Regions from separate parts of the Enterobacter sp. HK169 genome, predicted to be linked through region 2. Evidence: predicted binding sites of a transcription regulator. Region 2 holds the regulator's gene; each other region holds the start of a gene.

Region 1 (8,045 bases), 1.8 Mb from region 2:
TCAGCGAGCCCGCGCTCATCTGGATCTGCGCGTTGTTCCCCAGCACGTTGCCCGCTTCCGGCTGCCACGGGCTGACGCCGCCCGTGACCTTCTGCGCGCTGAGATCCCATTCGGTATTCGGGCTGTTAAAGGCCATATTGTTCAGCTGCAGGCGATCCGCCTGGAAAGGCAGCGGTGCCGTCTGAGGCGAGAGATTCAGCGTGCCGTCGAACAGGGTGATGGTGTCCATATGCAGCGGATCGGTTATCTGGCGGCTGCTCAGGCCGATATCGACTTTTTTGGCTACCAGCGTGGCGGGTTTACCGTCCCGACCGAAGGTGACGTTTTCCAGAATGATGTGGGAAGGCGACGAAAAGCGGTGATTCATCTTGTCGAAACTGAGTTCGTAGTCGGTATTCACCGTCACCCAGCTGCTGACCTGAGACGCGCCCCAGCGGGTCTGGAGCAGAATGTAGAACGCCAGCAGCACAATGAGCAGGGCTACCAGAAGATAGATGAGGAGCTTTCCAATAAATTTCATGGTCTTCCATCCCGCAAAACGCACATAAGGGAGTTATGCACGATTTATGCGCAATCCTCAAGGCGGGAATGGTGTAATTAGATGTCACGGCAGGCATTGGCTGCCTGCCGTGAAGAGGATCAGTTCTTTTCAGGCGGGAAAACGAGGTTCAGTACGATAGCGGTGATACCGCCCGCGGCAATGCCGGAAGAGAGCAGGTTTTTCACCCAGTCAGGCGCAAACTGCAGGATCAGCGGCTGCTGGGAAACACCCAGACCGACGGCCAGCGACAGCGCGATAATCATGATCGCGCGGCGGTTCAGCGGCTCGCGGGAGACGATACGCACGCCGGAGGCCGCGATAGTCCCGAACATCACCAGCGTTGCGCCACCCAGCACCGGCTCAGGGATGTGCTGCACAAAGCCGCTTACCGCCGGGAACAGGCCGAGAACGATCAGCATCAGCGCCACCACAAAACCGACGTAGCGGCTGGCAACGCCGGTCAGCTGGATCACGCCGTTGTTCTGGCCGAAGCAGGAGTTCGGGAAGGTGTTGAATACCGCAGAGACAAACGAGTTCAGGCCGTTCGCCAGCACGCCGCCTTTCAGACGCTTCATGTACAGCGGGCCGGACACCGGCTGCTCGGAGACGTCGGAGGTGGCGGTGATATCGCCGATGGTCTCCAGAGAGGTGATCATAAAGACCAGCATCAGCGGCAGGAGCAGGCCCCAGTCGATGCCCAGTCCGTAGTACAGCGGCGTGGGGACAGTGATCAGCGCGCTGTTGGTCGGCGCGGTGTTCTCCGGCAGCATGCCCAGCGCCCACGCCAGCAGGTAGCCCGCCGCCATAGCGATCACCAGCGAGGCGACGCGCAGGTAAGGATTACGCTGACGGTTAAGCAGAATAATGATCGCCAGCACGACACCCGCCAGCAGCAGGTTTTTCGGCGCGCCAAAGGTGTGGTCGCTCATTGCGGCATAACCGCCGCCAATGGAGGTCAGGCCCACCTGAATCAGCGACAGGCCGATAATCATTACGACGATGCCAGAAACCAGCGGGGTGATAACGCGGCGAGCCAGATGCAGAACGCGGGAGATGACCATCTCCGTGCAGCTGGCCAGCATCAGGGTGCCGAACAGCGCCGCCATCATGGTTGGGACATCCGCACCGCCGGTTTTCAGCGCCGTACCGCCCATGATAAGCGGTGCCACGAAGTTAAAGCTGGTGCCCTGAATCGACAATAATCCCGACCCCACCGGCCCCCACGCTTTAATTTGAATAATCGAGGCCACGCCGGAGGCGAAGAGAGACATGCTGATAATGTGCTGCGTGTCCTGCGCCGGTAAACCGAGCGCCTGGCAAATCAGCAGCGCCGGGGTGATCACCGCAACAAACATCGCCAGAAGATGCTGGCAGGCGGCGAAAAGCGTTTGCGGCAGCGGCGGGCGATCCTCAAGGTGGTAAATCAGTTCGCTATTTTGCTTCTGCGCAATCGGTTGCGCATCAGGCGACTCTATGGTGTTAACGGACATCGGCGGCAATCCCACGGTGGAAAAGCGGGCATTTTATCTGACCACCTGGTAAAAGCAAACGATTGCCAGCAAAAAAAGGGAAGAAAATCTGCCGCTGTGAGCAGGTTTTCTACAACGCGTGGGGAAAAAAAATTACACTTTTTGCGCCGGGGCTCATGAAGAGCGCAAACCGGCCCAGGATAACGCCGCATGTGTATGGAACACGCGCATAACAGGAGCCTTTTATGATTCATCTCGATACGTTGTCGACCCTTGTTGCCGCAACGCTGGTTCTTCTGCTTGGTCGCAAGCTGGTACACAGCGTTTCCCTTCTGAAGAAATACACCATTCCTGAACCTGTCGCCGGTGGCCTGCTGGTGGCGCTGGCCCTGCTGATACTGAAAAAAAGCATGGGCTGGGAAATCGATTTTGATATGTCCCTGAAAGATCCGCTGATGCTGGCCTTCTTTGCCACTATCGGCCTGAACGCAAACCTGGCGAGCCTGCGCTCGGGCGGTAAGGTGCTCGGCGTATTCCTGATTGTGGTGGTGGGGCTGCTGCTGATGCAAAACGCCATTGGCATCGGCATGGCAACGCTGCTGGGGCTGGATCCGCTGATGGGTCTGCTGGCGGGGTCGATTACCCTTTCGGGCGGTCACGGAACCGGGGCCGCGTGGAGCAAGCTGTTCATCGAGCGCTACGGGTTTGAAAACGCGACGGAAGTGGCGATGGCCTGTGCGACCTTTGGCCTGGTGCTGGGTGGCCTGATTGGCGGCCCGGTGGCGCGGTATCTGGTTAAGCACTCCACCACGCCGAACGGCAGGCCGGACGATGAGCTGGTGCCGACCGCCTTCGAAAAGCCGGACGTTGGCCGCAGCATCACCTCGCTGGTGCTGATTGAAACTATCGCGACGATCGCCATCTGCCTGACCGTGGGCAAAGTGGTTGCGCAATGGCTGGCGGGTTCCGCGTTTGAACTGCCGACGTTTGTCTGCGTGCTGTTTATCGGGGTGATCCTGAGCAACGGTCTGGCGCTGATGGGCTTCTACCGCGTGTTTGAACGGGCGGTATCGGTGCTCGGCAATGTCTGCCTGTCGCTGTTCCTGGCGATGGCGCTGATGAGCCTCAAGCTGTGGGAGCTGGCCTCGCTGGCGCTGCCGATGGTGGCGATACTGGCGGTGCAGGCGCTGTTTATGGCGCTGTACGCCATGTTCGTGACCTGGCGCATGATGGGCAAAAACTACGATGCGGCGGTGCTGGCAGCGGGTCACTGCGGGTTTGGTTTGGGGGCCACTCCAACGGCTATCGCCAACATGCAGGCGATCACCGAACGGTTCGGGCCATCGCACATGGCGTTTCTGGTGGTCCCGATGGTAGGGGCGTTCTTTATTGATATCGTGAACGCGCTGGTAATCAAGCTGTACCTGATGCTGCCGATGTTTGCCTGAAATCAGGCGTTGGAATACCGCTCGGTTTCCGGCATCCAGCGCTCAATTAACGCTGCCGCCTGTTCAGGGTAGCGTTCATGAATATGGCGGGCGAGGCGCTGAACCTCGGGGATCATGGCCTGATCGCGCAGCAAGTCCGCTACTTTGAATTCTGCGTTACCCGTCTGACGCGTGCCCAGCAGTTCGCCCGGGCCGCGGATCTCCAGGTCTTTTTGCGCAATCACAAAACCGTCGTTGCTGTCGCGCAGCACCTGCAGACGCATCTGGGCGGTTTTGGAAAGCGGGGCTTTGTAGAGCAGCACGCAGTGGGACGCAACCGCGCCGCGGCCGACGCGCCCGCGCAGCTGGTGGAGCTGGGCAAGGCCGAGACGCTCCGGGTTTTCGATGATCATCAGGCTGGAATTGGGGACGTCCACGCCGACTTCGATCACCGTGGTGGCAATCAGCAGATGCAAATCACCCTGTTTGAATGACTGCATCACCGCCTGCTTTTCGGTGGGCTTCATGCGTCCGTGAACCAGACCCACGTTCAGCTCGGGCAGCGCCAGCTTAAGCTCTTCCCACGTTGCTTCGGCAGCCTGCGCTTCCAGCAGTTCAGATTCTTCAATCAGCGTACAGACCCAGTAGGCCTGACGCCCTTCCTGGGTGCAGGCGTTGCGCACGCGGTCAATGATATCGCTGCGGCGCGTGTCGGGAATGGCGACCGTGGTGACCGGCGTACGGCCCGGCGGCAGTTCGTCAATGGTGGAGGTATCCAGATCGGCGTAGGCGGTCATCGCCAGGGTGCGTGGGATCGGCGTAGCGGTCATGATCAGCTGATGCGGGTGGAAGCCCTGCTGCAGGCCTTTTTCCCAGAGCGCCAGACGCTGATGTACGCCGAAGCGGTGCTGCTCGTCGATAATCACCAGCGCAAGACCGTTAAACTGCACCTGCTCCTGGAAGATGGCGTGCGTGCCGACAATCATCTGCACCTGCCCGCTGGCAATAGCCTCCTGTTGCGCAAGGCGCGCTTTGCCTTTTTGCTTCCCGGCAAGCCAGCCCACTTCAATTCCGAGCGGCGCAAACCAGGCGCGGAAATTGTTGGCGTGCTGTTCAGCCAGCAGCTCGGTCGGCGCCATCAGCGCCACCTGTTTACCATTAGCAATCGCGCGCAGGGCCGCCAGGGCGGCAACCAGCGTTTTACCGGAGCCCACGTCGCCCTGAACCAGGCGCATCATCGGCACGTCGAGCGCCATATCGCGTTCAATCTCGGCGGTGACGCGCGCCTGCGCGCCGGTGGGCTTAAACGGCAGAGAGGCCAGCAGCTTATCTTTGAGCGCATCATTCTGGCTTAACGGCTGAGCGTGGAAACGCTGCGCGCCCGCGCGAAGCGCCAGCATGCTCAGGTTATGGGCCAGTAATTCCTCAAGGATAAGACGCTGTTGTGCGGGGTGTTTGCCGCTTTCTAAATCGCTGAGCTGCAGCGTTGGCGGCGGGCGGTGCAGGGTGCGCAGCGCCTCGGGCAGGCTCATCATGCCCTGCGCCAGCTCGGGCGGCAGCAGCTCGGTAATGGCGCAGGTATCCAGCAGCTCCAGTGCCTGATCGGTGAGCTTACGCAGCGTCGCCTGCTTGATGCCTTCGGTTGTCGGGTAAACCGGGGTAAGCGTCTCCTGCATTTCCGGCGTGCTGAGATCGCCCTGCACGCGGTACTCCGGGTGGATCATCTCTGCGCCGTATTTCCCGCGTTTGGCTTCGCCATAGGCCAGCACCCTGCGGCCCGTCGCCAGGCTGTTTTTCATCGCCGCGCTGAAGTTGAAAAAACGCATGGTGAGAATGCCGGTACCGTCGCTGATCTGGCAGGTCATCATCCGGCGTCCGCCGAAGGTGATGTTGCAGTTCAGGACTTCGCCTTCAACGGTGGCGTAAATGGCGGGAAGAAGATCGCCAATCTTGTAGAGCTGGGTGCGGTCTTCGTAACGCAGGGGGAGGTGAAGCAGGAGATCCTGAACGGTGTGCAGGCCAATTTTTGCCAGCTTATTACTTTGCGCCGCGCCCACGCCCGTCAGGCTGTTAAGCGGGATAGCATCCAGCAGGCGGCCTTTCATCGCTTACCCGGCGTACTGCATGGTGGCCCACCACTCGGCATCGGCTACAATTTCGCCCTGCGCGTTGACGTGGGGGTAAGGCAATTTTTTCTGCTTCGCAACGCGAGCCAGCACCGGATAACCACCTTCAAACAGCAGGCGCTGCTGTTCCTCTTCCGGCAGCATGCTGTTGCTGCGCTCGTACATCCCGGCGTTCTGACGCTGGCGCTGCGCTTCATACAGAATGAGCGCGGACGCCACGGAGACGTTGAGAGACTGGACCATGCCGATCATCGGAATGATGATGTCACGATCCGCCAGATCCAGCGCTTCCTGGGTGATCCCGGTTTTCTCCTGACCCATCAAAATGCAGGTCGGGCGGGTGTAGTCGATCTCGCGGAAATCTACGGCTTTAGCGGACAGGTTAGTGGCGAGGATCTGCATCCCGCGCCCTTTCAGGTGCGATACGGCTTCGCCAATGGTGTGATGATTTTTGACAGACACCCAGCTGTTGCTGCCTGCCGCCGCCGAGACCGTATTGCGCATACGGCCGTCCGGCCAGACGGCGTGCACTTCATGCACACCGACGGCATCTGCGGTACGGACGATAGCAGAGACGTTATGAGGTTTATGCACCTGCTCCATGCAGACCGTCAGGTCAGGCTGACGCCTGGCGAGCATTTCGCAGATACGTGCATAACGTTGTGAATTCATAAACCTAGTTTCGGTTTCGGGTGACTTTAATCACGTCCGGCATGACGCGGATTTTGCGCATAATATTCGCCAGATGCACGCGGTCGCGGGCGGTCAGACGAATAAAGGCGCTGTACACGCGGCCATCTTTTTCTTCCGTATTCAGGCTCTGAATGTTGGATGAAGCCGTGTTGATCGCTGCCGTCAGGTTCGCCAGGGCACCCTGATGGTTGAACATATCCACCTTAATTTCGGTGATAAATTCCTGCGCGGTCTCTTTATCCCACTCGACCGCCATAAACTTCTCGGCTTCTTTCTGGTAGCCGCGAATGTTACGACAGGACTCGTGGTGGATAACCAGCCCTTTACCCGGGCTGACATGCGCAATAATCGGGTCGCCAGGAATTGGACGACAGCATTTTGCAAAGGTGATCAGCACCCCGTCTGCGCCTTTAATCGGCAGGTGTCCGTGGCTTTGCGTGGTTGCAGGCACCGCTGTCGTGTCGCCTTGCTGCAGGTTCTTCGCCACCACCACGCTCATGGCGTTGCCGAGGCCAATCTCTGCCAGCAGGTCGTCAAGCGACGCAAGCTTCATGCGTTCCAGCTCACGCTGGACGTTCTCCTGCGGAATTTCAGCCAGCTTACGGCTACCGCCCAACGCATGGTTGAGCAGACGACGCCCCAGGCTGACGGAATCATCGCGCTTGAGGTTTTTCAGCAGCTGGCGAATTTTGGCGCGTGCTTTGGAGCTCACGACAAAGTTCAGCCAGGCCGCGTTCGGACGTGCGCCCGGTGCGGTAATAATTTCTACCGTCTGGCCGCTGGAGAGCGGTTGAGACAGCGGATAAGGCTGTCTGTCGACACGCGCGCCGACGCAGGCATGCCCGATATCGGTATGCACGGCGTAAGCGAAGTCGACCGGCGTGGCGCCCGCAGGCAGTTCGACAATGCGACCTTCTGGGGTGAAAACGTAAATCTCATCCGGGAAGAGATCGGATTTAACGCTCTCGATAAATTCAAATGAGCTACCCGCACTCTGCTGAAGCTCTAGCAGGCTTTGCATCCAGCGCTGGGCGCGGATTTGTGCGGTCGTGCTGCTTTCGCCACCGTGCTCTTTATACGCCCAGTGTGCGGCAACACCCATCTCTGCCATCTGGTCCATGTCTTCGGTGCGAATTTGCACCTCAACAGGTACGCCATGTGGCCCGATCATCGAGGTGTGCAAAGATTGATAGCCGTTCGCTTTTGGAATGGCGATGTAATCTTTCATGCGGCCCGGACGCGGTTTGTAGAGGCTGTGCATCTGCCCCAGCACGCGATAGCAGGTGTCCGAGTCGTGGACAATTACGCGGAAGGCGTAGATATCCATGATCGAGTGAAAACGCTGCTCTTTGAGCACCATTTTGCAGTAGATGGAGTACAAATGTTTTTCGCGACCGCTGACGCGGCACGGAATTCCCGCTTCCTGTAAGCGCCCTTCAATTTCCGAGAGGATTTTTTGAATCATCTCTTTACGGTTACCGCGTGCGGCTTTCACCACCTCTTTAATCACGCGATAGCGGTTCGGGTACAACGCTTCAAAACCCAACTCTTCCAGCTCGGTTTTAATGTGATGAATACCTAAACGGTGCGCCAGCGGACTGTAGATTTCGAGGGTTTCACGGGCAATGCGGCGACGTTTATCCGGGCGAAGTGAGCCCAGCGTGCGCATGTTGTGGGTACGGTCAGCGAGTTTGATGAGAATGACGCGGATATCCTGCACCATCGCCATAATCATCTTGCGGAAGTTTTCGGCTTGCGCCTCTTTCTTGTCGCGGAAATTCAGCTTATC
Region 2 (8,045 bases):
GTGGATAACATCGTTAAGCCGGAACGCACCCGGCAGATGATCGTCGATTTCTACCGTCATTTCTCTGACGTCGAGCTGCGGGTCTCGCAGGAGGTGTTTAACGGCGTCTGGGATGCACTGGCGGACGGCAGGGCAGAGATGGCGATTGGGGCTACGCAGGCGATCCCGGTCGGGGGACGTTACGCTTTTCGCGACATGGGGATGCTGAGCTGGAAATGCGTGGTGGCAAGCGATCATCCGCTGGCGTCGATGGAAGGGCCGCTCAGCGATGACACGCTGCGCAACTGGCCGTCGCTGGTGCTGGAGGATACGTCCCGTTCATTGCCCAAGCGTATCACCTGGCTTCTGGACAACCAGCGGCGGGTGGTGGCCCCTGACTGGGAATCGTCGGCGACGTGCCTCAGCGCCGGGCTGTGCGTCGCGATGGTGCCCGTTCATTTCGCGCGTCCGCGCATCGATACCGGAGAGTGGGTTGAGCTGACGCTGGAGAATCCGTTCCCGGATGCGGCCTGCTGCCTCACCTGGCAGCAAAATGACGTCTCGCCTGCGATGGCCTGGCTGCTGGATTATCTGGGAGACAGCGAAACGCTGAACCGGGAATGGTTACGGGAGCCAGCATAGCTGGCCCCGTAAAGCGATTAACGACGGTAGTCGCGGAACGGACCGTCCGCAACGGAACGGCGTTCGATAAGACGCGGGTGAACTTCAATAGACTGCGACTCTTCGCGCTTGTTGACGATCCTGTCCATCAGCATATTGAAGGCCGTTTCGCCCAGCGAATCTTTCGGCTGGTGAATGGTGGTCAGCGCCGGGGTGAAGAAACGCGCGTTACGCACGTTGTCATAGCCGATCACGGATATATCCTGCGGTACGCGCAGGCCCAGCTCGTCGGCAGCGCAGAGCGCGCCCATGGCCATGATGTCGCCCCCGCAGAACACGGCGGTCGGACGGTGCGGCTGGGAGACGATCTGCTGCATCGCGCGGTAGCCCGATTCCGGCTCAAAGTCGCCCTGCACAATCCAGTTTTCCGGCACGTTGATCAACGCTTCTTCCATCGCTTTCATAAAACCGGCCAGACGGCCCGCGCCGGTGTTGCGCTCCAGCGGACCGGGGATCACGCCAATCTCGCGGTGGCCGCGTTCGATCAGATAACGACCGGCCATATAGCCGCCTTCAAAGGCGTTATCGATAACGGAATCGGTAAAGTCTGCGCGCGCTTCGCCCCAGTCCATCACCACCATCGGAATATGGCGATACTCTTCCAGCATCGACAGCACGGATTCCGGGTACTCGGAACACATCACCAGCAGGCCATCAACGCGCTTTTGCGCCATCATCGACAGGTAGGCACGCTGTTTTTCAATGCTGTTCCACGCGTTGCCCAGAATCAGGGTATAGCCTTTCTGGAAGCAGTTCTTTTCGACCGCTTCAATGATCTCGGCAAAATAGGCCGCTTCACTGCTGGTCGCCAGCAATCCAATGGACTTGGTGTGATTAACCTTGAGGCTACGCGCAACCGCACTTGGCGAATAGTGCAGCTCTTTGATCGCTGCCCAGACGGCGTTGCGCGTCTCTTCCGCCACAAAGCGGGTTTTGTTAATTACATGTGATACGGTTGTAGTGGAAACGTTTGCGCGTTTTGCTACGTCTTTAATTGTTGCCATTAAATGTCACTCCAGACCATATCCTAAGCTCCTGAAAAACTTGAAGGTAAACGTTTGCCTTCTCTCACCCTTATCTCGCAATCTTGAATTGCGGCACGCCGGGAAAACGACACGGGACGTCAGGAGGGGGTCAATGGCCGGTACGCTAATAAATTTAGCGTGGAATTTTGTCCTATCTTGATGAAAAGGGGAAGAGGTAAAGTGGTTATCAGTATAAATCCAGGAAGATTTTTGACGTAATCTGTGCAAAAATGAGCAAGCTCACTTTTCGTGTGGGGATTAAAAGGAGAAAAATTGATGAGTTCCGATCTTAAGTTTTCGCTGTTCACCACCATTGTTGTGCTGGCTCTGATTGTTGCGGCCGGTCTGACGGCTGCGCTGCACTGATTTTACGCGGAGGGAGAGCCTTCTCCCTCCCAACTCCCCGGATTGTTACTTCTCTGGCAAAAATCTTTTGCCATTTTGTTAACTTCTCATTTTTTGTGATTGATGTCATGCTTTCTGCTTCTTTGTTCTGTGTCACCACATGACACGGCATCCGGAGTTGACGCATGAAAATCAATTTTCCCCTGCTGGCCCTGGCGATTGGCGCTTTTGGGATTGGCACCACTGAATTCTCCCCGATGGGGTTACTGCCTGTTATTGCCCGGGGCGTAGATGTCTCTATCCCTGCGGCAGGGATGTTAATCAGCGCCTACGCTATCGGCGTGATGGTCGGGGCGCCGCTGATGACGCTTCTTCTTTCACACCGCGCGCGCCGCAATGCGCTGATTTTCCTGATGGCGATTTTCACCCTGGGCAACGTGCTTTCGGCCATTTCGCCGGACTACACCACATTGATGCTGTCGCGCATTCTGACCAGCCTTAACCACGGCGCGTTCTTTGGGCTGGGATCGGTTGTGGCTGCCAGCGTGGTGCCAAAACACAAGCAGGCGAGCGCCGTGGCAACCATGTTTATGGGGCTGACGATTGCCAATATCGGCGGGGTGCCTGCGGCAACCTGGCTGGGAGAAGCGATCGGCTGGCGTATGTCTTTCCTGGCGACGGCCGGGCTGGGCGTGATTGCGATGGTGGCGCTGTTCTTCTCCCTGCCGAAAGGCAATGCCGGAGAACGTCCGGAAGTGCGTAAAGAGCTGGCGGTGCTGATGCGCCCGCAGGTGCTCTCCGCGTTGCTCACCACCGTGCTGGGGGCAGGGGCGATGTTTACCCTCTACACCTATATTTCACCGGTACTGCACGATATCACCCACGCAACGCCTCTCTTCGTTACCGCGATGCTGGTGCTGATTGGCGTGGGCTTCTCGATCGGCAACTATCTGGGCGGGAAATTTGCCGACCGTTCCGTGAGCGGGACGCTGAAGGGCTTCTTAACCCTGCTGATCGTCATCATGGTTGCCATTCCGTGGCTGGCGCGTAATGAGTTCGGGGCCGCGATTGCGATGGTCGTCTGGGGAGCCGCCACTTTCGCCGTGGTGCCGCCGCTGCAGATGCGCGTGATGCGTGTGGCGCACGAGGCGCCGGGACTTTCATCTTCCGTGAATATCGGTGCGTTTAACCTGGGTAATGCCCTGGGCGCGGCGGCCGGTGGGGCCGTGATTTCAGGCGGTCTGGGGTACAGCTTTGTGCCGGTGATGGGGGCGATTATTGCCGCGCTCGGCCTGCTGCTGGTGATAATGTCGGGTCGTAAACAGCCTGAAGCAGCCTGCGCTGCGGAATAAACCAAAAACGCAGAAGGGCGTACCCTTCTGCGTGTCTCTTACGCGGCGAAGTTCTTCGCGACAAAGTCCCAGTTAACCAGTGCCCAGAAGTGCTCCAGGTAGTTCGGGCGCGCGTTGCGGTAATCAATGTAGTAAGCGTGTTCCCACACGTCCACGGTCATCAGCGGCTTAGCGCTGGTGGTCAGCGGGGTGCCCGCGTTTGAAGTGGACACGATAGCCAGTTTGCCATCCGCCTCTTTAACCAGCCACGTCCAGCCAGAACCGAAGTTCTTGATGGCTGCATCGGTAAATTTCGCTTTGAAATCCGCGAAGCTGCCAAATGCGGCGTTGATAGCGGTAGCCAGTTCACCGACAGGTTCACCGCCGGCATTTGGTGCCAGGCAGTGCCAGTAGAAGGTGTGGTTCCACACCTGAGCCGCGTTGTTAAAGACGCCACCCTCTGAGCTGCGGACGATCTCTTCCAGCGTTTTGCCTTCAAAATCGGTGCCCTTGATCAGATTGTTCAGGTTGGTGACGTACGTCTGGTGATGCTTGCCGTAATGATATTCCAGGGTTTCCGCCGAAATGTGCGGTGCCAGGGCGTCTTTTGCATACGGTAGTGCAGGTAATTCGAACGACATTGCTTCTCTCCTTATTGTATTTTGCGTTGCCAATAACCACACAGACAACAAGGACAGGATAGCAAATTGAAAGGGTATGCAAAAGAGGAACTTACCCCGCCACGGATGTGGCAGGGCAGGGGTTAACGAATGGTTTTCGGCGTCATCACGCGACGTGCGCCGACGTAGTGGCGTAGCCAGTAGTCTTCACTGAGAGAGGTGATCTGAATATCCTGGCCGCTACGTGGAGACTGGATGAATTTCCCGTTGCCGACATAGACGCCGACGTGGTCAGCCGTGCCGCGACCCTGAGTGCGGAAGAACACCAGATCGCCGTTTTCCAGCTCACCGCGGTCAACCGGAGAGGCATCGCGCAGGTGGTACATCTCATTGGCGGTACGCGGAATGCGGAATTTGACCAGATCTTTATAGGCGTAATAGACGAGGCCGCTGCAGTCAAACCCGGTACGCGGCGAACTGCCACCCCAGTGATAAGGTTTGCCAATCTGCCCCATCAGTTTATTCATCGCGGTTTTTTGCGCTTTCTGTACACGCACTTTATGCACTTCCGCTATTTTCGTGACCTTCGTGCATTTCGCCTTGTGGCCTTTACGCGTGATGCATTTTTCAGTAACGAGGTTAGCGGCGGTTTGCGAAGCTTTACTTTTAGCGGAGTGGGCAGTGCGGGAAGGTTTTGTTTTCGTCTTGCTGGAAGCGGTCTGTTTCGTCTGAGCCGGTGTTTTTTTCTTGTCGTTCTTAGCGGTGGTTTTTTTCTTACGTTCTGTGGCTTTCACCAGATGGTTTTTTTGTACAGCAGAATGCCGCGCCTGCTGAGAGGCGTTTGCCACTGGCGTGAAAGTGAGTGAAGTAAACAGTAAAGCACAGAGCGTGATCGAGATTTTATTTATCCGCGCCACTGGGCAGTCCCCTGATAAATGCAGGTCATCAATAATACCCGCGTGTGATTTACAAAGCCCGTCGATTCTAATCTATAAAAACCCAGAAAGTTAATAGCATTTTTCAATCTACAATCGTGTTTCGTTAGCAAGTGCAAAAAAATTCATCGTTCTGTCGCACATTTGCCCACTCCCTAAGCAAAACCCTGACCGCCGCAGGGGTAAACACCATTTGCAATGCAACTTTTCGTGACTCGGGGTAGAATGTATAAACGTGACAAAAATGTTATTTTCCGATGCCAGTCTGACCCGCTACAATGTCAGACGAATGCCGTAACAGAAGTTAAAGGAAGCAAGACATGAGCACCACTATTGAAAAAATCCAGCGCCAGATCGCTGAAAACCCGATTCTGCTGTATATGAAAGGTTCTCCGAAGCTGCCAAGCTGCGGCTTCTCCGCACAAGCGGTTCAGGCGCTGTCAGCCTGTGGTGAGCGTTTTGCTTACGTTGATATCCTGCAGAACCCGGACATCCGCGCAGAGCTGCCTAAGTACGCTAACTGGCCGACTTTCCCACAGCTGTGGGTTGACGGTGAACTGGTTGGCGGCTGCGATATCCTGATTGAAATGTATCAGCGCGGCGAACTGCAGCAGCTGATCAAAGAGACGGCGGCGAAGTACAAAACCGAAGAGCCGGACGCAGAGTAATTTTCTGCGCAAATAAAAAAGCGACCCGCTTAGTGTGGTCGCTTTTTTTTTGCCGGGTGGCGCTGCGCTTACCCGGCCTACGATTGAGGATCGGCCTCATCATCCATCGGCAGCGGCCAGCCGCCCAGACGCTTCCAGCGGTTGACGATCTCACAGAACAGCTCTGCGGTGCGCTCCGTGTCGTATAAAGCGGAATGTGCCTGCGTGCCGTCAAAAGGTATACCCGCCGTGATGCAGGCTTTTGATAACACCGTTTGTCCCAGGGCCAGGCCGCTCAGTGCGGCGGTGTCGAAGGTCACAAAAGGATGGAAGGGGTTGCGCTTGAGCGCGGCGCGCTCCGCGGCGGCCATGGTAAAGCTGTGATCGAAGGTGGCGTTATGGGCCACCATGATGGCGCGGCTGCAGTTACTCTCTTTCATGCCTTTACGCACCATTTTAAAAATGGCGTGCAGCGCATCATATTCACTGACTGCGCCACGCAGCGGGTTATGCGGATCGATACCGTTAAACGCCAGCGCTTCCGGCTGTAAGTTTGCCCCTTCGAAAGGTTCAACGTGGAAATGCAGCGTGGTGTCCGGTGTAAGCCAGCCCTGTTCATCCATCTTCAGCGTGATGGCGGCAATTTCGAGCAGCGCATCGGTTTTAGCGTTAAATCCGGCTGTTTCTACATCAATGACAACGGGATAAAAACCACGAAAACGGTCGCACAGACCGCTAAATTGAGCGTTATCGGACATCAGGGTCTCTTACAAGGGGAAAAAGCAGAGCGCATTATGGCAAATTTTGCAGGGTGATGCAGTAAAACTACGGGCGCATGTTGCGCCCTGAGGGATCAGTTGCCCAGACCGCGACCCGCGTCTTTGGCTTCAATCAGTTCGATTTTGTAACCGTCGGGATCTTCCACGAACGCAATCACGGTGGTGCCACCTTTTACCGGGCCCGCTTCGCGCGTAACGTTACCGCCGTTGCTGCGAATGCGCTCACACGCTTCGGCCGCGTTGTCCACTTCCAGCGCGATGTGGCCGTAGGCGGTGCCCAGCTCATAGCTGTCTACGCCCCAGTTGTAGGTCAGCTCGATCACCGCTTCATCCGTTTCCGGGCCGTAACCCACGAACGCCAGCGAGTATTTGTATTCCGGGTTTTCGCTGGTGCGCAGCAGCTTCATGCCCAGGACGTTAGTGTAGAAATCAATGGAACGTTGCAGGTCGCCAACGCGCAGCATGGTGTGAAGTAGGCGCATAATTTCCTCATTAACCAATGGAATAGACTGTCTTTTTGAACAGAAACGATGTTTTAGTATAGCGGCGAAGTATCGCCGCTATCAATGAACAACGGCGAGATTACAGAGAAGGGTAGTCGGTGTAGCCTTCCGCGCCGCCGCCGTAGAAGCTTTCCGGGCGCTGCGGGTTCAGGGCCGCTTTTTTCTGCAGGCGGGCTACCAGATCCGGGTTGGCGATGTAGTCGCGGCCAAACGCGACGGCATCGATCAGCCCTTTGCCGATCAGGTCTTCGGCTTTCTCCGGGGTATAAGCCCCCGCACCGATGATCACCCCGTGGAAACGCTCGCGCACTTTCTGACGGAAAGCGTCCGTGTAAGGCTTACCGCCAGCCCAGTCCGGTTCGGACATATGCAGATAGGCGATGCCACGCTTAGCCAGTTCTTCGATCAGGTACAGGGCATCGGCTTCTTCGTTCGGACCGTTGTCGACGTTCTGGAAAGAACCGATTGGGGAGACGCGGATCCCGATACGATCCGGGCTCCACTCCTGGCATACGGCGTCAACCACTTCCAGCACCAGGCGAGCGCGGTTTTCGACGCTGCCGCCGTACTGGTCGGTGCGGTGGTTGGACGACGGTGACAGGAACTGGTGCAGCAGGTAGCCATGGGCGGAGTGCAGCTCAATCAGGTCAAAACCGGCTTCACGGGCGTTGGCCACGGCCTGGCGGAAGTCGTTCACGATACCCGGAATTTCATCCAGCTCAAGCGCGCGCGGCATAGAGGTATCCACGCGGATCGCATTGCCGTTTTCATCACGCAGGGACGTACGGGTATTTGCGCTCAGGGCCGAAGCGGAGACCGGAGCCTGGCCGCCAGGCTGAATGCTGCTGTGAGAGATACGACCGGTATGCCACAGCTGGACCGCAATGCGGCCCTCTTCAGCGTGAACGCCCGCGGTGATTTTCTGCCATGCGGCGATTTGCTCCGGGCTGTGAAGACCCGGCGCACCCGCATACCCTTTAGCCTGAGCGGAAATCTGCGTGGCTTCCGTGATGATCAGGCCAGAGCTTGCGCGCTGACGATAGTATTCACCCATCAGTGGGGTTGGGATGTCGCCCGGCTCAATGCTGCGCAGGCGGGTAAGCGGAGCCATAAACACGCGGTTTGGCGCAGTGACGGCACCCACTTTTAATGGGGTAAATAATTTTTCAGCTGACATAAAGACTCCTGAGTAGACCAGTC
Region 3 (8,045 bases), 1.3 Mb from region 2:
CGGTTTCCAGAGAGAGGGTTTGCCGCGCCGCCTGGCTCATCACCAGATGGGTCTCGACTTCCGCCACGTTACGCAGAACCTGTAACAGACGTACGCCGTAAATAGCGCCGCTGGCGCCGCTAAGCCCAACAATGAGTCGTTTCATGATTTTCGCCCTTACTGATTTCAGGGCAGACTGTGCAGGATTTTGCGGGGAGTTGCAAGTGAGGGCGTTCGCCCTCACCTGCCGGACCATCAACCTTCGTTGTGCATCTCTAAGCTTTCAAGATCGTTCTGCATCTGCACGGCTTTCGCATCGTCGTTGCGCAGAGAATCAAGATAGTCGAGGTACTGCTGGTCAACGTCTTTGGTCACGTAAATACCGTTGAACACGGAGCATTCAAACTGCTGAATTTCCGGGTTCTCGGCGCGCACCGCGTCGATGAGATCGTTTAGATCCTGGAAAATCAGGCCGTCGGCACCGATGATCTGGCGAATTTCATCCACTTCACGGCCGTGAGCGATCAGCTCGTTGGCGGTTGGCATATCGATGCCGTACACGTTCGGGAAGCGAATCTCCGGCGCTGCAGAGGCCAGGTAAACTTTCTTCGCACCCGCTTCGCGCGCCATCTCGATAATCTGCTCAGAGGTGGTGCCGCGAACGATGGAGTCATCCACCAGCAGAACGTTCTTGTCGCGGAATTCCGCGCGGTTGGCGTTCAGCTTGCGGCGCACGGACTTACGGCGCAGGTGCTGGCCCGGCATGATAAAGGTGCGGCCAACGTAGCGGTTCTTCACGAAGCCCTGACGGTATGGCTTGTCCAGGATGCGGGCGATCTCCAGCGCGATATCGCAGGAGGTTTCCGGGATAGGAATAACCACGTCGATGTCGAGATCGTCCCACTCGCGGGCAATCTTCTCGCCCAGCTTGGTGCCCATGTTGACGCGCGCGCTGTAGACGGAAATCTTGTCGATGAAGGAATCCGGGCGGGCAAAGTAAACGTATTCAAACAGGCACGGGTTGCTGACTGGGTTATCGGCACACTGGCGGGTAAACAGCTGGCCCTTCTCGGTGATATAGACCGCTTCGCCCGGCGCAACGTCACGCAGGAACTCAAAGCCCAGGGTATCCAGCGCCACGCTCTCAGAGGCAACCATATATTCGGTACGGCCATCGCCAAGGTCGCGCTTGCCGAGCACCAGGGGACGAATGCCGTTTGGATCGCGGAAGGCAACCATGCCGTGACCAATGATCATCGCCACGCAGGCGTACGCGCCGCGGATCTGGCGGTTTGTCGCGGCAATGGCAGCAAAGATGTTGTCTGCTTCCAGCGGGTAGTGACGGAAGTTATCCAGCTCGCTGGCGAACACATTGAGCAGGATTTCAGAATCAGAGGTGGTGTTAATGTGGCGACGTTTCTCTTCGAACAGCTTTTTACGCAGCTCATGCGCGTTGGTCAGGTTGCCGTTATGAGCAAGGGTGATGCCATACGGTGAGTTGACGTAGAAAGGCTGTGCCTCGGAGGCGCTGGAACTGCCAGCAGTAGGATAACGAACGTGACCGATCCCCATATTACCTTGCAGACGCTGCATATGGCGGGCTTCAAACACATCGTTTACCAGGCCATTCGCCTTGCGTAAACGGAAGCAGTTGTTTGCATCAATGGTGATGATACCCGCAGCATCCTGCCCACGGTGCTGAAGCACCGTTAACGCGTCATAAATCGACTGGTTTACCGGCATGAAACCGGCGATACCGACAATACCGCACATTCGTCTTTTCCTCGTTAAGCCACATCTCAGGGTTTATGCCCTGGGCAAAAAACTCGACGAGCTTTGCAGATAGTCAAAGAACCATCTGATGATGAAGCTGAACTCTGGAATGAGCTGCGATTTCTGCCAGTCTTCGCTTTTGGAGAACCCGGTGAAGGTATCCAGGAAGAACAGGATCGCGGCCACAATCAGCACGCCTCGTAACGCCCCGAAACAGATCCCGAGCACCCTGTCCGTTCCTGACAGACCGGTTTTCTCGACCAGCTGACCTATCACGTAATTCACGATAGCGCCGACAATCAGCGTTGCGATAAACAGCACCGCGATGGCAATTCCGTTTCGGACCAGTTCATCTTCAAAGCCCGTGAACCAGACAGACAGGTAAGTGTAGTAATGACTGGCAACAAAGAAAGCACAACCCCAGGTTACCAGCGATAACGCTTCACGAACAAAGCCACGGATCAGGCTAACCAGACAGGAAAAACCAATCACCGCAATGATGGCGTAATCAATCCAGACCATATGTGTCCCACGATTTAACGCCCTGTCATCCAGTTCGGGGCGAATTCTAACAGAAAAAGAAAACGTTTGCGTAGGGATTTCCTTCCCGCGCGTAAATAAAAAAGGCGCTGAAAAAATGTTCAACGCCACGGTCCATTTGACGTCTCTGTGGACGTCTGCTCCCCCTCACCCCGGCCCTCTCCCTCAAGGGAGAGGGAGCAAACCACTCCGAGGTTGGGTAAGATCTTATCAGTTCGCGCTGTAGCCCATCACCACACCGCTCAGGCCGGAGATCTGCTTCAGCTCGCCCAGCGAACCCTTAAGCTTATCTTTGGACGCTTCTGGCCCCACGAGGATGCGGGTAATTTTACCCTGCACCGGCGTGGAAGGTGAAGTGTAAACACGATATCCCGCACTGCGCAGTTTGCTCACGACCTCGTTAACTTTGTCGGCGTTTTTCAGCGCGCCGAGCTGCACAACATACGCTTTTCCGGTCGGTGCCGCGTCTTGTTTTGCCGGCGGTGGGGTTTCTGATGCGGCAGCCAGCTGCTCTGCGGCTTTATCCCGCTGCGGTTTCGGCTGCGGCTTCTCAACCGGCTTCGTTTTTTCAACGGGTTTAGGCTGCTCAACCGGCACCGGATCGATATCGCTGCTGCTCGCTGCCGCCAGACGAGACGGATCGAGCGACGGGGCGGCGGCATCGCCTGCGCGCACCTCTTCCGCCGCGCCTTCCGGCGGCTGAGCAGGCAGCGCCTGCGTCGCCGCTGGCAGCATATCCGGCTCATCACGGTCACCCGGTTTCGGCACCAGCGGAATAGCGGCAAACTCGTCCTGATAATGCTTTTTCTGCCCGTCGAGCAGACCCGGGAGAATAATCACCCCGAGCGCGACCAGCACAATGGTTCCTGTTAAACGGTTCTGAAACTTACTCGCCACCGGTTCTCCCCGCGTCCATCACTTCCATGACATGTGCCACCGTGTGGAATGAACCACACACCAGCACGGTATCTTCTGGTTTAGCATCCGCCATCGCGGCATGCCAGGCCTGCGCCACGCTACTATAGATTGCGCCTTTGCCGAGATGTTCCATCAACTGCTCAGCCGTCGCGCCGCGCGGCCCCTCCAGAGGAGCACAATACCAGCTATCGACCACAGTCTCCATGCAGGCCAGCGTCCCGCCGATATCTTTATCATGAAGCATACCGATAACCGCCAGCACGCGCCCGGTTTTTGGTAACGATTTGAGACGTCCCGCGAGATACGCCGCCGCATGCGGGTTATGCGCCACGTCCAGAATCAGGCGCGGTGACTCGCTGACAATCTGGAAGCGCCCGGGCAGAATTGCGCTCTGAATGCCGTCGCGAATTGCCTGCTCGCTGACCGCTAATCCGCTGGCGCGCAGTGCCGCCAGCGCGGTGGCCGCGTTCGGCTGCGGCACCTGCGGCAGCGGCAGGTTGTCCAGCGCTCCATGGGCATCGCTGAAGCGCCAGCCGTTATCCTGAACCTCATACTGCCAGTCAACGCCGCGGCGCAGCAGACGCGCGCCCTTCTCGTTTGCCACGTCAGCAATGGTGTGCGGCATGTCCGGCTCGCCGACCACGGCGGGTTTACTCGCCCGGAAAATACCGGCCTTCTCGCGGCCAATGCTTTCACGATCCGGTCCCAGCCAGTCGATATGGTCCAGCGCGATGCTGGTGACCACCGCCACGTCCGCATCCACCATATTGGTCGCATCAAGACGTCCGCCGAGGCCAACCTCAAGGATCACGACATCCAGCTGCGCCTGTTTGAACAGCCACAGCGCCGACAGGGTGCCGTATTCAAAATAGGTTAATGAGATCTCACCGCGTGCGGCTTCAATTTCCGCGAACGACGCCGTATGCGCCGATTCCGGCAGCTCGCTGTTCTGCACGCGAACCCGCTCGGTGTAGCGGACCAGGTGTGGAGAGCTGTAAACGCCTACCCTGTAACCCGCAGCCATCAGGACAGATTCCAGCGTGCGGCAGGTTGTGCCTTTACCGTTGGTGCCCGCGACGGTGAACACAAAAGGTGCCGGTTTGAGCACATCAAGACGCGCGGCGACCTGGCTTACGCGCTCAAGCCCCATATCGATGGTTTTACTGTGCAGGTTTTCCAGATAAGAAAGCCACGCGGCCAGGGGCGACGTGGCTTGGGGAATGCTTTTATTTTCCATAATGCCCGGTTGTCATTAACAGATTAGAAAGCAAAAGGGCAGCGCCAACCGGCCCTGCCCTTTTCAGTTATCAGGCCTCGGGTTCCTGATCCGGTACCACCACGCCTTCGCGCGGCTCATCCGGGTTCGGCGCTGGCAGATTCATCAGCTTCGCCAGAATGCTCGCCAGCTTCAGGCGCATTTCCGGACGGCGGACGATCATATCGATAGCGCCTTTCTCAATGAGGAACTCACTGCGCTGGAAGCCAGGCGGCAGCTTTTCACGAACGGTCTGCTCGATAACGCGAGGACCCGCAAAGCCGATCAGCGCTTTTGGCTCAGCGATGTTCAGGTCGCCCAGCATCGCGAAGCTCGCGGAGACGCCGCCCATGGTTGGGTCGGTCAGCACGGAGATGTACGGAAGACCGCGCTCCTGCATTTTCGCCAGCGCAGCAGAGGTTTTCGCCATCTGCATCAGCGACATCAGCGCTTCCTGCATACGCGCGCCGCCGGAGGCAGAGAAGCAGATCAGCGGACAGTTGTCTTCCAGCGCCTGCTCAACGGCACGCACGAAGCGCGCACCGACCACGGAGCCCATTGAGCCGCCCATAAAGGAGAACTCAAAGGCAGCGGCGACAACCGGCATCTCATGCAGGGTGCCTTTCATGACGATCAGCGCGTCTTTCTCGCCGGTCTCTTTCTGTGCAGAGGCCAGACGATCTTTATATTTTTTGGAATCGCGGAACTTCAGCACGTCTTTTGGCTCAAGTTCGCTACCCAGCTCTACCAGAGAGCCTTCGTCCAGCAGGCTATGCAGGCGGTTGCGCGCCGACATACGCATATGGTGGTCACACTTCGGACACACCTCAAGGTTGCGCTCCAGCTCTGCGCGATACAGAACCTGACCGCAGCTATCACACTTCGTCCATACCCCTTCAGGAATGCTCGCTTTGCGCGTTGGGGTAATGTTGCTTTTAATTCGTTCAATCCAGCTCATTGATAACCTTTCTGCCTGAACCTGGTCGTATGCCAGTTTTGCTATAAGAGGCGAATAATGCCATTTTTGCCTCCAACAGACCATGAATGTTGCACATTAAAACATAACAGCCCGAAACTTTGGATAAAAAAGTGGTCGAACCGCCAGCGTGCATTTACTTCGCTTGTTTTGCCGCCGCACGTTTGTGACGAATGATTTCGATAACGCCAGGCAGTACGGAAAGCACAATAATCGCTACAATCAGTAACTTAAGGTTTTCCTGCACCACCGGAAGATCGCCAAACAGATAGCCTGCGTAGGTAAACAGCAGTACCCACAGCAGCGCGCCAACCACGTTGTATGCCGCAAAATGACGATAGGACATATGCCCCATTCCCGCCACAAACGGTGCAAATGTGCGCACAATAGGCACAAAACGCGCAAGGATAATGGTTTTCCCGCCATGGCGTTCATAAAACGCATGGGTTTTGTCTAAATAGCTGCGACGGAAAATTTTCGAATCAGGATTGCTGAAAAGCCGCTCACCGAACACCCGTCCAATCGTATAGTTGACCGCATCACCGACAATGGCGGCAATCACCATCAGCACAACCATAAGATGCACATTCAGATCGTTAGTGGGTAACGCCGATAGCGCCCCGGCAACGAACAGCAGTGAATCCCCTGGCAGGAATGGGGTAACGACCAGACCGGTTTCACAAAACAGAATGAGGAACAGAATGGCGTAAACCCAGACGCCATACTGCGCGACCAGCTCTGCCAGGTGAACATCAATATGCAGAATGAAATCAATCAGAAAACGTATTACGTCCATATTGTCTAAGCCCTAATTGCACCTTTGTTTAGTCCGCTAAAAACAGCGGGCCCATTGGCGGTTTCGGCAGGTCAAATCGATCCGGATAGTCTACTGAGACCAGATACAATCCTTCCGCTTTCGCCGTGGCTGCCGCAAGCGTTCTGTCCTTCGCTGCCAGCAGGTCTGCAATCCAGCTCTCCGGCTGGTGTCCGGCACCCACTTCCATCAGGCTGCCTACAATATTCCGAACCATATGATGTACAAAGGCATTGGCTTTGATATCCACCACCACATACGCGCCAAAACGGCTGACGTTTATGTGCATGACGTTGCGCCACGGCGTGCGGGACTGACACTGCACCGCACGAAACGACGTAAAGTCATTTTCACCAATCAGACACTGCGCCGCGCGATGCATACGTTCTGCATCAAGCGGTTCATAAAAATGCGTGACGCCCTGGCTTAACACCGCCGGACGCAGGCGCTGGTTGTAGATGACATAACGGTAGCGACGCGCCGTTGCGCTGAAGCGCGCGTGAAAATCATCCGGCACAGCTTTTACCCAACGCACCGCAATGTCACCAGGCAAATTCGCATTTACACCCAGCGTCCAGGCGGCATCCTTACGCACGGCGGTGGTTTCAAAGTGCACCACCTGGCCCGTGCCGTGAACTCCCGCGTCCGTACGTCCCGCGCACAGGACGTTAATCGGCTCGTTTGCCACCTGAGAGAGCGCTTTCTCCAGCTTCTCCTGGACGCTGCGCACCTCATTCTGACGTTGCCAGCCATAATATTTACTGCCATCGTACTCAATTCCGAGAGCAATTCTATGGACCGGCTTTTGTTCCTCGCCTGACATCAGTACAGGTACTCCTGCACCAGCTTTTCAGCGATTTTGACCGCCATCAGCGCGCCGCCGAAGCGAACGTTATCGGCAACGGACCAGAACTGAACCTGCTCCGGCATGCCGTAATCGTTACGCACGCAGCCAACGGAAAGATGCGCGCTGCCGGTGGCATCGCCAACCTGCGTCGGAAACTCGCTCTCTTCAGAGAGCACGATGTCTTCACCGCGGCCAAACGCGTCGCGCGCCTCTTCTGCCGCCAGCGGACGGAGGGCTTCAAAGCCGACCATCTGCGCGTGGCCGTAGAAGACCGGAGACTGCACGACGTTCGCGGAAATCATCAGGCCATCGTCCTGCAGAATTTTACGCACTTCATCGACGATACGGCGCTCTTCGCGCACGGAGCCCTCGCGGTCCGGCAGCAGCGGCAGCATGTTGAACGCCAGCTGGCGGCCAAAGAAATCATCTTCGTCAATCGGGATACCGTTCAGCAGCTTCGCGCTCTGCCCGGCCAGGGCGTCAACGGCCTTTTTGCCGTTCGCGGACGCGGACAGTAGGCTGGTGACGGTAATGCGCGACAGGCCACCGTCATCGATCAGCGGTTTCAGGGCGGTCAGCAGCTGGCTGGTGAGGCTGTTCGGGACCGCAATGACGTTACGGTTGCGGTAGTCAGCCAGCACAAACGGGTTCACGTCCGGCACCACCAGCGGCACATCCGGCTCCATTGAGAACAGACCGCTCAGGTCAATCACCAGGCAACCAGCGTTGGTCGCCTCTTCAACGTAAGCAGCCGTCGCTTCAGCGCCCGCTGCGAAAAACGCCAGCTGCGCCTGCGTCCAGTCGAACGCGGTCGCGTCCTGAACCATGACGGATTTACCGTTAAAACGCAGATGCTCACCTGCGCTGTCGGTACGGGCCAGCGCATAGATATCGCCCACCGGGAACTGACGCTCAGCAAGGGTTTCGAGCAGGGCTTCGCCCA
Region 4 (8,045 bases), 220 kb from region 2:
CTGAGGTTCATCACCGGCTCGCGGTTGGTCTTCTGGTTGCAGGCCATGGTCACGGCGTTGACGGAGAGCGGATACTGCTCCGGCGTGGTAACCTGCTTTTCGAGTAAGCACCCAATCACGCGCGCTTCTGTACCGTTTAGCTGATACTTCATCTTTTCTCCTTAACGACCTGCGGTCCAGTCCCGGGTGGTTAACGCCGTCAGAACGTGGTCGCGCCACTCTCCGTCTATCAGCAGATAGTCTTTGGCGTAACCCTCTTTCTCGAACCCTAAGCGGGCCAGCAAATTGCCGCTGCGCTGATTGTGCGGCATATAGTTCGCCATAATGCGATGGATATGCTGCGTGCGTTGCATATAGCGGATCGCCACCGTTAACGCCTCGTACATCAGCCCCTGCCCCTGCCATTTCTGGCCGATGGAGTAGCCAAGGTAGCAGGCGTGAAACGACCCGCGCACCACGTTTGAAAAGTTGGCGATCCCGATAATTTCTTTCTCTTCAGGATCCAGCAGCGCGAAATAAAACGCGCTGCCCTGCTTGTGAAATTCCGTAATCATGCTGAGGCGCGCCTGCCAGCCGGAAGGGTAACAATGGCTCTCATCCCGAACGGGTTCCCAGGGTTTTAAAAACTGGCGATTCTCGGCGTAATAATCCGCCAGACGCCAGGCATCACGCTCATGCACCAGACGAACGACCAGCCGGTCCGTTGTCAGACGCACTTTTGGCACATTGCTGCGATAGCCAAACATCGATACCACTCCTTCCCGTCACTTCTGCTGACCCATTAGCTTTACTATACCTGCGCCTGTGCCGTCTGTGAAAACAGTGACATACCATTTTCACCTCTTTTCACATTTTTCGATGAGAACTCTCTATCAAAGCACCCTTTTGATAAAAAAATATTGTCACCCCCGGGGGTGGGAAAAAACGCGGCGACACCGCAGAATGTTAGCGTGCTCACCTTCTTATTTTCCCTGGAGGGAAAATGTCCCGCGTATCACAGGCCAGGAGCCTGGGTAAATATTTCCTGCTCGTCGATAACATGCTGGTCGTGCTCGGCTTTTTTGTCGTTTTTCCGCTGATATCGATCCGCTTTGTCGATCAGATGGGCTGGGCGGCATTAATGGTTGGCATTGCCCTGGGGCTACGCCAGTTTGTCCAGCAGGGCCTGGGCGTCTTTGGCGGGGCCATCGCTGACCGCTTCGGCGCTAAGCCGATGATCGTTACCGGTATGCTGCTGCGCGCGGCAGGTTTTGCCACGATGGCGGTCGCCCAGGAGCCATGGCTGCTCTGGTTCTCCTGTTTCCTCTCCGGTATCGGCGGCACGCTGTTCGATCCGCCGCGCACCGCGCTGGTGGTGAAGCTTATTCGCCCCCAGCACCGCGGCCGTTTCTTCTCGATTCTGATGATGCAGGACAGTGCCGGGGCGGTTATCGGCGCCCTGCTGGGAAGCTGGCTGCTGCAGTATGACTTCCGTCTGGTCTGCGCGGCCGGTGCGGTGCTCTTTATTCTGTGCGCGCTGTTCAATGGCCTGTTCCTGCCCGCCTGGAAACTGTCGACGGTCAAAGCGCCGGTCCGGGAAGGGCTTGGCCGCGTCCTGCGCGACAGGCGTTTTGTCACCTATGTGTTGACCCTGACGGGATACTACATGCTGGCTGTGCAGGTCATGCTGATGCTGCCGATCATGGTTAACGACATCGCGGGGACCCCTGCAGCCGTTAAATGGATGTACGCCATCGAAGCCTGCCTGTCGTTAACGCTGCTTTATCCGATTGCCCGCTGGAGCGAACGGCGTTTTCGTCTGGAGCATCGCCTGATGGCCGGTCTGTTCCTGATGACGCTGAGCATGATGCCGATCGGCCTGGTGAACTCTCTCCAGCAGCTGTTTACGCTGATTTGCACGTTCTATATTGGCTCGATCATCGCCGAACCTGCCCGTGAAACGCTGAGCGCCTCGCTTGCGGATGCGCGTGCGCGTGGCAGCTATATGGGGTTCAGCCGGCTGGGGCTGGCGCTTGGCGGCGCATTAGGTTACGCCGGTGGCGGCTGGTTGTTTGATGCCGGAAAAGCGTTAAGCCAGCCCGAACTCCCGTGGATGATGCTCGGCGCGGTGGGTTTTATGACGCTTCTTGCTCTGTGGTGGCAGTTCAGCCCGAAACGCAGCGCGAGCGGTATGCTCGAGCCTGGCGCGTAGCCTTTCCCTCGGGCGGGAGCCCTTCCCGCCCCACTTCTCAGTTTTTTCTGCTGGTTTCTGCCAATTCACACTGACATACTGGCGTAACAGGACAGAAGCGCCGATTTTTCGTTGAGGAACACTATGAAGAAAATTGTCTTTGCCGCGGCATTAGTTGTCAGCGGTCTGCTGGTTGGCTGTAACCAGCTCACGCAATATACCGTCAGTGAACAGGAAATTAATCAGGCGCTGGAAAAACATAACAATTTCTCTAAAGACATTGGCGTGCCGGGACTGGCGGACGCGCATATCGTCCTGACGAACCTGACCAGCCAGATCGGACGTGAAGAGCCAAACAAAGTCACCCTGGCCGGTGATGCGGATCTCGATATGTCATCCCTCTTTGGCAATCAGAAGGCCAACATCAAGCTCAAGCTGAAGGCCCTGCCCGTTTTCAACAAAGAGAAAGGGGCGATTTTCCTGCAGGAGATGGAAGTCGTCGATGCGCAGGTGTCGCCGGACAAGATGGCACCGGTTCTGCAAACCTTGATGCCCTATCTGAACCAGTCGCTGCGAAATTACTTTAACCAGCAGCCCGCGTACGTCTTAAGCGAAGACAAAAGCAAGGGTGAAGCTCTGGCGAAAAAATATGCAAAAGGCATTGAGGTGAAACCGGGTGAAATTATCATTCCTTTCACCGATTAACCTGAAGGGCGCTGCGGCGCCCTTTTTTTTACGGAAAAGTGTGCAAACGAAAACGTTTCCGCTTATGATTTGTGTCCGGCAAAAACAGCCATCCTTATGACTGATTCCTGACAAGCCGGAGCTTCCATGACTGCACAACCCCAGGTTCTTAAAATCCGCCGCCCTGACGACTGGCATATCCATCTGCGTGATGGCGATATGCTGAAAACCGTCGTGCCTTATACCAGCGAAATTTATGGCCGCGCGATTGTCATGCCTAACCTGGTTCCACCAGTCACCACCGTCGATGCCGCGATGGCCTATCGCCAGCGCATCCTGGATGCCGTTCCTGCGGGACACGATTTTACCCCGTTGATGACCTGCTATCTGACCGACTCGCTGGATCCGAACGAAGTGGAGCGCGGGTTTAACGAAGGCGTATTTACGGCGGCGAAACTCTACCCGGCAAATGCCACCACCAACTCCAGCCACGGCGTCACCAGCATTGATGCCATCATGCCGGTTCTGGAACGCATGCAGAAACTGGGCATGCCGCTGCTGGTCCATGGTGAAGTCACGCATGCCGAGATTGACATCTTCGACCGTGAAGCCCGCTTTATCGAGACCGTGATGGAGCCTCTGCGCCAGCGCCTGCCCGCGCTTAAAGTGGTCTTTGAACATATCACCACCAAAGACGCGGCAGAGTATGTGCGCGACGGCAACGATCTTATCGCCGCGACCATTACGCCACAGCACCTGATGTTTAACCGTAACCACATGCTGGTGGGCGGGGTGCGTCCTCACCTGTACTGTCTGCCTATTCTCAAGCGCAACATCCACCAGCAGGCGCTGCGCGAGCTGGTCGCCAGCGGGTTCTCCCGCGCGTTCCTCGGCACCGATTCCGCACCTCACGCCCGCCACCGCAAAGAGGCGAGCTGCGGCTGTGCGGGCTGCTTCAACGCCCCAACGGCACTGGCCAGCTACGCGACCGTCTTTGAAGAGATGAACGCGCTCGAACATTTTGAAGCGTTCTGCTCCCTTAACGGCCCGCGCTTCTACGGCCTGCCGGTCAACGACACCTTTATCGAACTGGAGCGTAAAGCGAGCCACGTTGAGGAGTCCATTGCGCTGACGGATGACACGCTGATCCCATTCCTGGCGGGCGAAACCGTTAACTGGACGGTAAAACGTTAAAAAATCAATGCCCCTTGTTGTCAAACCGATAATATACCTGTATAAATAAACAGTATATTACACAGGGGGCATTTATGCGTATTGAAGTCACCATAGCCAAAACAACCGTTCTGCCTGCCGGCGCGCTTGATGCACTGGCAGGCGAATTATCCCGCCGTATTAACAACACCTTTCCCGACAACGCGGGTGCCGTAACGGTGCGTTACGCCGCGGCGAACAACCTCTCCGTCATTGGTGCTGCGAAAGAAGATAAAGATCGCATCAGCGAAATCCTGCAGGAAACGTGGGAAAGCGCAGACGACTGGTTTATCACAGATTAACACTGCTCCCTCATTGTGTTTTTTTGCCGGGTCGCCCCGGCTTTTTTTGTCTAAAAATCCTGCAAGTTCAAATTAATTCGGCATCTTCTTTAAAAATCGTGAACGAGATGGTGTTTTATTGTTCGAACAATCCTAAAAAGCAGAAAAATGTGTTGCCACCTGTTTATTTTTCCCGTTGGAACCCTTATTACTTGGTATACTGAAGATGCTTTCAGAAAAACATGCATTGAACCTCAGAGCCGTTGTCTTCTAACACGCATTAAGGGGGTTATAATGGAAAAGAATAGTGAAGTGATCCAGACCCATCCACTGGTTGGCTGGGATATCAGTACCGTAGATAGCTACGATGCGCTGATGCTGCGTTTGCACTACCAGACCCCGAATCAACTCAACCGTGAAGAAGCGGAAGTTGGACAGACGCTGTGGCTAACAACAGACGTCGCCCGTCAGTTTATTTCTATTTTAGAGGCAGGTATTGCAAAAATAGAATCTGGCGACTATCAGGAAAATGAGTATAAACGGCACTAAGCTTATGCCCACTTTTCTCTCTACAGGCACCCTCGCGGTGCCTTATTTATTTCTCCCTTGTCTAACCCCGCGTTGTTAATTACTCTGCTAACAAAACATCAGTTTACGAGATGCATATGAGATACGACTTAATCATTATTGGTAGCGGCTCCGTGGGTTCCGCTGCCGGTTATTACGCAACACAGGCAGGTCTGAAGGTCCTGATGATCGATGCCCACCTTCCTCCTCATTCGGAGGGCAGCCATCATGGCGATACCCGTCTCATGCGCCATGCGTATGGAGAAGGCGAGCGCTATGTGCCGCTGGTGCTTCGCGCCCAGACGCTGTGGGATGAACTGGCGACACAGACCGAAGAGCGTATTTTCGAGCGTACCGGCGTCATCAACCTTGGCCCTGCTCATTCTGATTTTCTCGCCGGCGTCGAACGCAGTGCAAAAGCCTTTAATCTTGATGTCGAGAAGCTGGACGCGACGGGCATTACCGCGCGCTGGCCTGAAATTACCGTCCCGGACGATTACATCGGCCTCTTTGAAGCCCACTCCGGCGTGCTGCATTGTGAAGCGGCGATCAAAACCTGGATCGATCTTGCCGCGAAAGCCGGCTGTGCGCAGCTGTTTAACTGTCCGGTGGAGGCCATCACCCATGACGAGAATGGCGTCACGGTAACGACTCTTGACGGCGACTATTCAGCGTCCCGCCTGCTCGTCAGCGCAGGAACCTGGGTCACTCGCCTGCTGCCGGAACTGCCAATTCAGCCGGTGCGGAAGGTCTTCTCCTGGTTCCAGTCGGATGGTCGCTACAGCGCGCAGAATAAATTCCCGGCCTTCACCGGCGAATTGCCGAATGGCGATCAGTTCTACGGTTTCCCTTCCGAGAAAGACGCGCTGAAAATCGGTAAACACAACGGTGGCCAGGCGATCGCCTCCCCTGAAGAGCGTAAGCCTTTTGGCGCCTATCCACAGGATGGTTCGGAAGCCTTCTCGTTCCTGCGAACTATCCTTCCGGGCGTCGGTGGCTTGCTGTATGGCGCGGCCTGTACCTACGACAACACGCCGGATGAAGACTTCATCATTGATACCCTGCCAGGGCATGACAACGTCCTGCTAATCACCGGGCTGAGCGGTCACGGCTTTAAGTTCGCTTCCGTGCTGGGCGAGATTGCCGCGCAGTTTGCCCAGGGCATCACGCCGCAGTTTGATCTGACGCCCTTCTCGCTCTCGCGTTTTAACGGATAATCCGCACGGGCTCTGGAGGTACCGGGGCCCGTTTTATTCACACTGCATTACGGGGCGTTATGCGCAGGATCGTTAGCTTTCTGATGAATAATATTCGCGAGCATTTCATGCTCTATATCTTATTGTGGTCGCTGCTGGCTATTATTGATTTTGTTTACATTGTATTTTATTGAAAACCCTGACTGACAATAATTGACATTAATTTAGCTTTATTGAAACTCTCAATTCCTCTTGCACGAAGGCATTGAATTACCTTTATCCTTTCCTTTCAAAATTGCTGAAATAAATAAAATAAAAATCAATAGACAATTATTTCAGTTGCAATGTCACATCTTCCCGTTCATTTTTACCCTTCGGTTAATACGAAAATGGACATTCTGATGCAACTGCGTAACACCTCCCGGCGCTACGGAATAATATCCATAGGTTTGCACTGGATATTTGCTATTGCCGTCTACTGTATGTTTGGACTTGGACTCTGGATGGTCACGCTCAGCTATTACGACGGCTGGTATCACCAGGCACCGGAGTTACATAAAAGCATTGGCGTTCTCCTGATGCTGGGTCTGGTTTTTCGCGTGATCTGGCGACATATTTCCCCGCCGCCCGCGGCGCCGAAGACCCACGGAAAAATGACCCGCCTGAGTGCCGTTGCCGCGCATATCGCGCTCTATGCGCTGCTCTTCGCCATTCTGATCAGCGGCTACCTTATCTCAACGGCGGACGGTAAGCCGATTAGCGTCTTTGGCCTTTTTGACGTCCCGGCAACGCTCAGCGATGCGGGCGCTCAGGCTGACACCGCCGGGGTCGTTCACCTCTGGCTTGCGTGGAGCGTCGTGATCCTGTCCGTGCTGCACGGGCTTGCCGCCCTCAAACACCATTTTATTGATAAAGACGATACGCTAAAGCGCATGCTTGGCCGCTCGTCAGTTGACTCTGGAGCATAAAATGAAAAAACACCTGCTGGGTATCGCCCTGGGTTCTCTGTTATTCACCACCGGTTCCGCCGTGGCGGCTGATTATAAAATTGATAAGGAGGGCCAGCACGCTTTCGTCAATTTCCGTATTCAGCACCTGGGATACAGCTGGCTGTACGGTACCTTTAAAGATTTTGACGGCACATTCACCTTTGACGAGAAGAATCCTGCCGCCGATAAGGTCAACGTAACCATTAATACCAACAGCGTGGATACCAATCATGCTGAACGTGATAAACATCTGCGCAGTGGGGAATTCCTCAATGTCGGGAAATACCCACAGGCGACCTTCACCTCCACGGAAGTGAAAAAAGAGGGTGATAAGCTGAATATTACCGGCAACCTGACGCTTAACGGCGTAACAAAACCGGTCACGCTGGATGCTAAATTACTGGGTCAGGGTGACGATCCGTGGGGCGGTAAACGCGCAGGTTTTGAAGCGGCGGGTAAAATTCACCTGAAAGATTTTAATATCACAACGGATTTAGGCCCGGCGTCTCAGGACGTTGAGCTGATTATTTCCGTTGAAGGCATACAGCAGAAATCATAATAGATTCGCCCGGCAGGCTTTCGCCGTGCCGGGCGTTATTATCATTCCGGGTCAGGGATACCCAGTTTGGTATTCAGACGGCCGCGTGATTTATTAAAAATCTTGTTGCCGTTTTCACGTCCTGCGCGACGGCGACGCTGCTCTTCTTCCGGCAGGATGCTCTCTTCGCTGCACAGTTCGCTACAGCAGCCGTTAAACTTCTCGGCACAGGCCGGGCACTGAATGAACAGCAGATGACACCCGTCGTTTTTGCAGTTGGTGTGGGTATCGCACGGTGCGCCGCACTGGTGGCACTGGGCGATAACGTCTTCAGAAATACGCTCACCCATACGCTCGTCAAAGACAAAGTTTTTCCCGATAAAGCGTACCGGTAAACCCTGCTCGCGG

Evidence for each region. Region 2 encodes PurR, which represses purine synthesis genes. Its sites were predicted from a motif close to CANGCAAACGTTTGCNTG; they were not measured.
Region 1: the regulator PurR is predicted to act here: its motif matches at 2,083-2,100, upstream of EnteroDNA1_RS14435 (nucleobase:cation symporter-2 family protein).
Region 3: the regulator PurR is predicted to act here: its motif matches at 2,330-2,347, upstream of cvpA (colicin V production protein).
Region 4: the regulator PurR is predicted to act here: its motif matches at 2,921-2,938, upstream of pyrC (dihydroorotase).

What each region holds. Positions count from the first base shown of each region.
Region 1 covers NZ_CP017087.1:3,043,867-3,051,911, forward strand. Annotated here, with positions in the region: gene EnteroDNA1_RS14430 (AsmA family protein) at 1-520, opposite strand, end outside; gene EnteroDNA1_RS14435 (nucleobase:cation symporter-2 family protein) at 640-2,031, opposite strand; gene gltS (sodium/glutamate symporter) at 2,256-3,458, shown strand; gene recG (ATP-dependent DNA helicase RecG) at 3,461-5,542, opposite strand; gene trmH (tRNA (guanosine(18)-2'-O)-methyltransferase TrmH) at 5,546-6,235, opposite strand; gene spoT (bifunctional GTP diphosphokinase/guanosine-3',5'-bis pyrophosphate 3'-pyrophosphohydrolase) at 6,240-8,045, opposite strand, start outside.
Region 2 covers NZ_CP017087.1:305,907-313,951, forward strand. Annotated here, with positions in the region: gene punR (DNA-binding transcriptional activator PunR) at 1-621, shown strand, start outside; gene purR (HTH-type transcriptional repressor PurR) at 639-1,664, opposite strand; gene cydH (cytochrome bd-I oxidase subunit CydH) at 1,962-2,051, shown strand; gene EnteroDNA1_RS01595 (MFS transporter) at 2,216-3,382, shown strand; gene sodB (superoxide dismutase [Fe]) at 3,421-4,002, opposite strand; gene EnteroDNA1_RS01605 (C40 family peptidase) at 4,125-4,898, opposite strand; gene grxD (monothiol glutaredoxin 4) at 5,237-5,584, shown strand; gene rnt (ribonuclease T) at 5,662-6,321, opposite strand; gene gloA (lactoylglutathione lyase) at 6,417-6,824, opposite strand; gene EnteroDNA1_RS01625 (alkene reductase) at 6,925-8,022, opposite strand.
Region 3 covers NZ_CP017087.1:1,586,310-1,594,354, forward strand. Annotated here, with positions in the region: gene EnteroDNA1_RS07520 (UbiX family flavin prenyltransferase) at 1-145, opposite strand, end outside; gene purF (amidophosphoribosyltransferase) at 235-1,752, opposite strand; gene cvpA (colicin V production protein) at 1,786-2,274, opposite strand; gene dedD (cell division protein DedD) at 2,503-3,189, opposite strand; gene folC (bifunctional tetrahydrofolate synthase/dihydrofolate synthase) at 3,179-4,447, opposite strand; gene accD (acetyl-CoA carboxylase, carboxyltransferase subunit beta) at 4,518-5,423, opposite strand; gene EnteroDNA1_RS07550 (DedA family protein) at 5,578-6,237, opposite strand; gene truA (tRNA pseudouridine(38-40) synthase TruA) at 6,266-7,078, opposite strand; gene EnteroDNA1_RS07560 (aspartate-semialdehyde dehydrogenase) at 7,078-8,045, opposite strand, start outside.
Region 4 covers NZ_CP017087.1:86,120-94,164, reverse strand. Annotated here, with positions in the region: gene EnteroDNA1_RS00525 (YceH family protein) at 1-152, opposite strand, end outside; gene rimJ (ribosomal protein S5-alanine N-acetyltransferase) at 162-746, opposite strand; gene mdtH (multidrug efflux MFS transporter MdtH) at 983-2,191, shown strand; gene EnteroDNA1_RS00510 (lipoprotein) at 2,315-2,875, shown strand; gene pyrC (dihydroorotase) at 3,002-4,048, shown strand; gene dinI (DNA damage-inducible protein I) at 4,123-4,368, shown strand; gene bssS (biofilm formation regulator BssS) at 4,642-4,896, shown strand; gene solA (N-methyl-L-tryptophan oxidase) at 5,013-6,131, shown strand; gene EnteroDNA1_RS00485 (YceO family protein) at 6,191-6,304, shown strand; gene EnteroDNA1_RS00475 (cytochrome b) at 6,512-7,078, shown strand; gene EnteroDNA1_RS00470 (YceI family protein) at 7,080-7,658, shown strand; gene trhO (oxygen-dependent tRNA uridine(34) hydroxylase TrhO) at 7,700-8,045, opposite strand, start outside.